DNA from 3 places in the Methylobacterium sp. yr668 genome. Region 1 is predicted to be linked to each of the others. Evidence: predicted binding sites of a transcription regulator. Region 1 holds the regulator's gene; each other region holds the start of a gene.
What was found. Region 1 encodes LexA, which represses DNA repair genes until DNA is damaged. Its sites were predicted from a motif close to TGTTCNNNNTGTGTTCNG; they were not measured.
Positions count from the first base shown of each region.

Region 2: parE (DNA topoisomerase IV subunit B) is a predicted target of LexA. The motif match lies at 943-960, and genes of this name have one in related genera.
Region 3: BM419_RS22530 (DUF3072 domain-containing protein) is a predicted target of LexA. The motif match lies at 995-1,012, and genes of this name have one in related genera.

Region 1 is NZ_FOZY01000004.1:126,615-128,872, forward strand. Features, by position in the region: gene BM419_RS06945 (ComEC/Rec2 family competence protein) at 1-1,060, shown strand, start outside; gene lexA (transcriptional repressor LexA) at 1,054-1,782, opposite strand; gene BM419_RS06955 (hypothetical protein) at 2,033-2,258, shown strand, end outside.
Region 2 is NZ_FOZY01000014.1:1,867-4,124, reverse strand. Features, by position in the region: gene topA (type I DNA topoisomerase) at 1-321, shown strand, start outside; gene BM419_RS17820 (hypothetical protein) at 507-695, opposite strand; gene parE (DNA topoisomerase IV subunit B) at 1,067-2,258, shown strand, end outside.
Region 3 is NZ_FOZY01000021.1:90,476-92,733, forward strand. Features, by position in the region: gene BM419_RS22520 (Cof-type HAD-IIB family hydrolase) at 1-259, opposite strand, end outside; gene BM419_RS22525 (gluconokinase) at 256-846, opposite strand; gene BM419_RS22530 (DUF3072 domain-containing protein) at 1,021-1,317, shown strand; gene BM419_RS22535 (Flp family type IVb pilin) at 1,500-1,748, shown strand; partial or broken gene BM419_RS22540 (polysaccharide biosynthesis/export family protein) at 2,010-2,258, shown strand, end outside.

The DNA of each region.
Region 1 (2,258 bases):
CGGGCGGCTGCTCGTGCGCCCGGGGGCCGGGCGGATCGGGCGGCTCGTCGGGACCGGCCTGTCGGCGATCACCGGGACCCTGGCCACGACCCTGGTGGCGCAGGTCGCGACGGCCCCCTTCGCCACCTACCACTTCCAGACGGTCCAGCCCTTCGGCCTCGTCGGCAACGCCCTGACCCTGCCGCTCGTCTCCCTGGTGGTGATGCCGGCCGCGGTAATCGGCTGCCTCGCCTATCCCTTCGCCCTCGACCGGCCGGTCTGGTGGCTGATGGGGCAGGCGGTGGCCGGGATGCTGGCGATCTCGGACTGGATCGCCGGGTTCGAGCGGGCGGTCCTGGTGCTGCCGGCCTTCGGCGCCGGGGCGCTGGCCCTGCTGACCGCCGGCCTGCTGCTGGGGACGCTGCCGGCCTCGCGCCTGCGCTGGCTCGCCGTGCCGCCGGTCCTGCTCGGGCTCGTCCTCGCGGCCCGGCCCGACCACTACGACCTCTACGTCGACCGGCAGGGCGCGGGGGCCGCGGTGCGGGGCCCGGACGGGCGGCTCGCGGCCCTCGGCAGCCCTTCGGGCTTCGTCCTCGAGCAGTGGCTGAAGGCGGACGGCGACGGGCGGCGGCCCGCGGCGCTGATCGTCCGGTCGGGCAGCGGGCGCTGCGACCGGCTCGGCTGCACCGCCCGTCTGCCGGACGGGCGGGCGGTCGCCCTGGTCCGGGACAGGCGGGCCTTCCCGGAGGATTGCGCCCGCGCCGCGGTGCTGATCACGGGCCTCGCGGCGCCGCCCACCTGCACGGGGCCGCTGGTGATCGACCGGCGCGTCCTCGCCGCCCGCGGGGCCGTGGCCCTCCGGACCGACGGCGACGGCTTCGCCGCGCGCTACGCCCGGGACGACGGCCGCGCCGTGCCCTGGCGGCCGGCCGCAGGGCGCGGGCCGGGACCGCCGCGGCCGGTCACCGCGGAGCCGGGCGACCGCCCCGCGGAGGACGGGGTCGCCGCGACGCCGGAGGCCGACGCCGCGCCGGGCGGAGACCTCGCCCCCGGCGACGCGCCAGCCGAGCCGCTTCAGTAGCGGCGGACGAGGCTCACGAGGCGGCCCTGGATCCGGACCCGGTCGGGCCCGAGCACGCGGGTCTCGTAGGCCGGGTTGGCGGCCTCGAGGGCGATCGACGAGCCGCGGCGGCGAAGGCGCTTGAGCGTCGCCTCCTCGTCGTCGATCAGCGCCACGATGATGTCGCCGGTATTGGCCGTCTCCTGCTTGCGGATGACCACGAGGTCGCCGTCCAGGATGCCCGCCTCGACCATCGAGTCGCCGCGCACCTCGAGGGCGTAATGCTCGCCGCCGGCCACGAAGTCCGGCGACAGGGTGATGGCGTGGCTCTGGTTCTGGATCGCCGAGACGGGCGTACCGGCCGCGATCCGGCCCATGACCGGGATCGAGATGGCGCGGCCGGACTCGTCGATCATCCGCGTGCTCGCCGGGGCCGGCGGCTGCTTGGACTTACCGCCCTCGACCACGCTCGGCGTGAAGCGGCGCGGCTCGGCGGGAGCCTGAGTCGGCGGAGCGGCCTGGGTCAGGCTCTCGGGGATCCGGATCACCTCGATGGCGCGCGCCCGATTCGGGAGGCGCCGGAGGAAGCCGCGCTCCTCAAGTGCCGTGATCAGCCGGTGGATGCCGGATTTCGACTTGAGATCGAGGGCATCCTTCATCTCGTCGAACGACGGCGGGACACCGCATTCCTGCATCCGGCTCTGGATGAATCGCAGGAGGTCCAGCTGCTTGCGCGTGAGCATCGACGGGGGACTCGCGGCTTGGCGGACCGCCACGTGACGGTCTCCGAAACAAATCACGAACAGGTTAAACGTTCCGCAAGTGTTCCGCAAGAGTGGCACCGCTCGGCCCGGCGCGCCGCGGGCGCGCCCGCGGGAGAAGGTCGAGAAACGCATTGACGGCGCAAGCGGAGCCGTTTCAATGCATCGCGGCGCCCCGCCGGGAAGGCGGCGGACCCGGGGTGCGGGCTGGGACCCTCTTGGAATGACGAGGATGCGACGACCCGCAGCTCTGCTGCCCCTCGGCCTCGCCGCCCTCGGCCTCGCCGGCTGCACCACCGGATTCTCCTACATCTCGCGGAACTACGTGGCGCTCACTCCCCAGGTCGTCACGATCGGCTGCAAGGAGCCCTACGAGGTCTACGACAACCGGCAGCTGCGCCGGATGCTGATCGTGTCCAACGCCCTGCGCGAGTATACCGGCTGCAACCTGAGCGAGG
Region 2 (2,258 bases), on a different contig from region 1:
CCGGGCCGGCCGCTCGGCAAGGACGAGGCCAGCGGCCGCGATCTCGTGGTCAAGGCCGGCAAGTACGGGCCCTACGTCACGGACGGCGAGGTCAACGCCACGCTGCCGAAGACGATGAGCGCCGAGGCGCTGACCCTCGACGAGGCGATCGCCCTGGTGAACGCCAAGCGCGCCGCGGGCGGCGGCAAGCCGGCGAAGCGCGGGGCGGTCCGGAAAGGGTCGGCGCGGGCCGCGAGCGGCGACAAGCCGGCGGCGAAGAAGACCGCCGCGAAGAAGCCTGCGGCCAAGAAGGCGGCGGCGAAGACGTCGAGCGCGGGCTGAAGCGTTCGTGGACGAGGCTGAGGCGGGCCGGCAAGCCCGCCCGTCCTTGCGAGCGGAGCGAAGCAATCCAGTGCAGCGCGAGGCGTTCGAACGTGGCGCCGACTGGGTTGATTCGCTCCGCTCGCAAGGACGTGGCAGAGGCAGCGTTGCCGCCCCTCACCGCGGGTTGCGGTCAGCGATCGGGTTCAGACCAAGTAGGTGATCGTCGCCGCCACGGCCGTCGCGAAGGTCGCGAGCGCGAGGGTGGTGGAGTTCATCAGCGCCCGGGCCGGCGGCACTGCGGCCGCGTCATCGTCGCAGCCGAAGGCGGCGCCGGCCGCATGCTCGAAGCGGATCAACGTGAGGCGGCGGGCCTCGATCGCGGCGTCGCTCATGGACTGCGGCTCCCTGACCACGGTCAAGATTTATCTCCGCCACCAACGTCGATCGTCCCGTTCTGTTCCGGGCGTCGCCTGTGGAAGCCGGGCATGCGGGTCACGAGAAAGCCTTAACCCATTGTTGTGCAACGTCGTGATGACGGCCCGGCGCGCGGAACCGTGTGCCGGCACGGACGCGGCCCTCGCTCGCGGCGGCGCAGCATGCGATGATGCGACGGCCTCGCTGCAGGGCGAACGGCTTTGATGTTTATGGTTTGTTCCGCTATCATGCGGGGATGAAGGCGCATGCTCCACGACCCGAGACCCGTCCCAAGACCCGTCTGCGCGAAGCCGAGCCGGCCGACGCGCCGCGCGCCCGGAGGCCGCGCGTGAGCGATCCGGCGCGGGACCTGTTCGGGCCGGGCGGCAAGGGCGCGGCGGCCCGCCCGCCCGAGCCGCGGCGGCGGCTGGATTCGGCGGCCTCCGTGGCGACGCTCGCGGCCGCCGAGCCCGAGGGCGGCTACACCGCCTCCGACATCGAGGTGCTGGAGGGGCTGGAGCCCGTCCGGCGCCGGCCCGGCATGTATATCGGCGGCACCGACGAGCGGGCGCTGCACCACCTGTTCGCCGAGGTGATCGACAACTCGATGGACGAGGCGGTCGCCGGCCATGCCAGCTTCATCGAGGTGGAGCTGGAGGAATCCGGCGCCCTCGTGGTGACCGACAACGGCCGCGGCATCCCGGTCGACCCGCACCCGAAATTTCCCGGCAAGTCGGCGCTCGAGGTCATCATGACCACGCTGCACGCCGGCGGTAAGTTCGACTCGAAGGTCTACGAGACCTCGGGCGGACTGCACGGCGTCGGCATCTCGGTGGTGAACGCGCTCTCCGACCTGCTCGAGGTCGAGGTGGCGCGCAACCAGACCCTCTACCGCCAGACCTTCTCGCGCGGTCATGCCCAAGGGGCCTTGGAACTGGTCGGCCGGGTGCAGAACCGCCGCGGCACCCGCGTGCGCTTCCACCCGGACGCCCAGATCTTCGGCTCGCTGAAGTTCGACCCGCGCCGCCTGTTCAAGATGGCGCGCTCCAAGGCCTACCTGTTCGGCGGCGTCGAGATCCGCTGGCGCTGCGCCCCGGCCCTCCTCGAGGGGCTGGAGGACGTGCCGGCCGAGGCGGTGCACCGCTTCCCCGACGGGCTGCGCGACTACCTCGCCCGCGACATCGACGGGAAGGAACTCGTCACCGACGCCATGTTCTCCGGCAAGATCACCAAGCCGGGCTCGCACGGGTCGCTCGAATGGGCGGTGGCCTGGATGGTCGCCGAGGACGGGATCTCGCACTCCTACTGCAACACGATCCCGACGCCCGAGGGCGGCACCCACGAGGCGGGCCTGCGCGTCGCCCTGCTGCGCGGCCTGCGCGAGCACGCCGAGCGGGTGAACCAGGCCAAGCGCATGACGGCGGTGACCACCGACGACGTCATGGCGACCTGCGCGTCGATGCTCTCGGTGTTCATCCGCGAGCCCGAGTTCCAGGGCCAGACCAAGGACAAGCTCGCCACCGTGGAGGCCCAGCGCATCG
Region 3 (2,258 bases), on a different contig from region 1:
TGATCGACAGGTCCGGCCGGACGACGCTCGCGCCGTTGAAGGCCCCCATCGGCAGGTCGAGGCCGAGCTCCGCCACAAGGCTCCGCAGCCCGATCGGCGGCCGCGCCGAGGCGATGCTGAAGCCGATCCCGGCCGCGCGCAGGCGGCGGACGGCCGCCACCGTCGCTGCCGTCAGGCGCTTGTCCCCGGTGACCAGGGTGCCGTCGACGTCCGAGATCACCAGGGCGATCCCCGCGGCCTTGCCGGTTCCTGCTGTCATCGCGTCACTCCCCACCCGGATCCCGCCCCACCCGGATCGCGACGCGCCGCGGCGGCGAGTTCCGCCACGACCCGGTCGGCAATCGCCTCGGGCGGCTCGAGGATCCCGACGGTGATCGGGTGCTCGTCGGGGCCCGGGACCTCGAGGGTCGCGAACTGGCTGTCCAGGAGATGCGGCGACATGAAATGACCCTGGCGCTCCGCGAGACGCCGCGCGATCAGGGCCTTGTCGCCGTCGAGGTAGACGATGCGGACCCGCCGGCTGTCCCGGGTGAGGACGTCCCGGTACGCGCGCCGGAGCGCCGAGCAGACCACCACCCCGGACTCGCCGGCGTCGAGGCGCTGCTGGATCCAGGTCGCGATCCGGGCGAGCCACGGCGCGCGGTCCGCGTCGTCGAGGGCGTGGCCCGCGTGCATCTTCGCCACGTGCTCCGGCGCGTGGAAGCTGTCGCCGTCCACGAAGATCCAGCCGAGCTTCTCGGCGATCAGCGCCGCCACGGTGCTCTTCCCGGACCCCGAGACGCCCATGACCACGAGCACCTGAGCGGCCGTCCCGGCATCGAATGGCGGGTCTGATTGGGACGTCATCCGGACCACCGTGGCTCCGAGGCGCGCCGGGGCGCCGCGCGTCACGATCATGCGGAGCGCGCGCGCGGAAGGAAAGATCGCCGCGCCCGACGTTGCCGCCGTGTCGGCAGGAACCGTCGCGGAGCAGGCCGCGTTGACGACCCAGAACGCGAACGTTTAGGGAACATGAGTCGCATGGCTACCACCACCGCGAAGGCAACGTCGAAGGCCGATCGGGATTCCGGAGCGCGCCAGGATGCGCACCAGAACGCGCCGGAGAACCCCAAGACCGACCCGAAGGACGTGTCGAACCAGATCAAGGATCCGGACCAGTGGACCACCGGCGGCGAGCCGATGACCGGCGCGCAGGCCTCCTACCTGAAGACGCTCTCCGAGGAGGCGAAGGAGCCGAAGGCGTTCGATCCCGACCTCGACAAGGCCGAGGCCTCCAAGCGGATCGACGACCTGCGCCACAAGGCCGGCCACGCCTGAGCCGTCGCGGGCGCCCCGCGCGGCGGGCGCGCCCGCCGCGCGGGGCGGTGCATATCCCGCCCGGAATCGGCCCGATGCCCTGTTTCGGACACTTCGTTAAGCCGGCGGCAAGCGCGGGCCGGTAACAGCCTTCCGAGCGCGTGAGGCCACGCGGACGGCGGGACGGGAAGGCGCGTTCGACCATGGATGAGCCGGGCGGCGACGGGGCGGGGCGGCGCGCGGTGCGATCCCGGGCGGCGGCCGCCCTGACGGATCGGATCCCTGTCGCGGCCGCGCGCTTCGCCCGCGATCTCCGCGGATCCACCGCGACCGAGTACGCCCTCCTCGGGGGCCTGATCTTCCTCGTCGCGGTCGGCAGCATCCGCTACTACGTGTCCCGCGTCAGCGCCGTCTACGGCGACATCACCGCGGCGGTGACCCAGGGTCAGTGAGCGGATCGCGCCGGGGCCGTACGGCCCTGGAGTCGATGGGCCGACTCGTTACCGTCGACAGCGCTCGGATTTGTGTCCCGATATTTCAGCAGCGCGCGCTGCGCCCGGCATTCGTCGTCCCTGTGCCCCGAAAAAGCTGTGCTTAACGAGGATGACTTAGCAGTCTCGGTCGTGGCGGGCGGAGTGTGGCTCACCCGCTACGGACACCTGGGCCGCTATGGGCTAGGCACGGGCTCGGCAATACCGATGGGCAACATCTGGATGCGCAAACTTCCCCTCGTCCTGCTCGCCGTCACGGCGATGTCGGGCTGCACGTACCTGCCCGCGGCGGGTCCGACGGCGAGCGCGATCCAGGCCGGGGCCGAGGTCGCCACGGCCGACGGCGGGATCCTTGCCCGCTACGAGATCATCGACGTCACCCCCTCCGTGGTCGAGGCCCTGCGCGGCCGCCCCCTCGACAGCCTGCTCGCCTCCTTCGGCGACCATCGCCCCTCCTCCGAGCCGGTCATC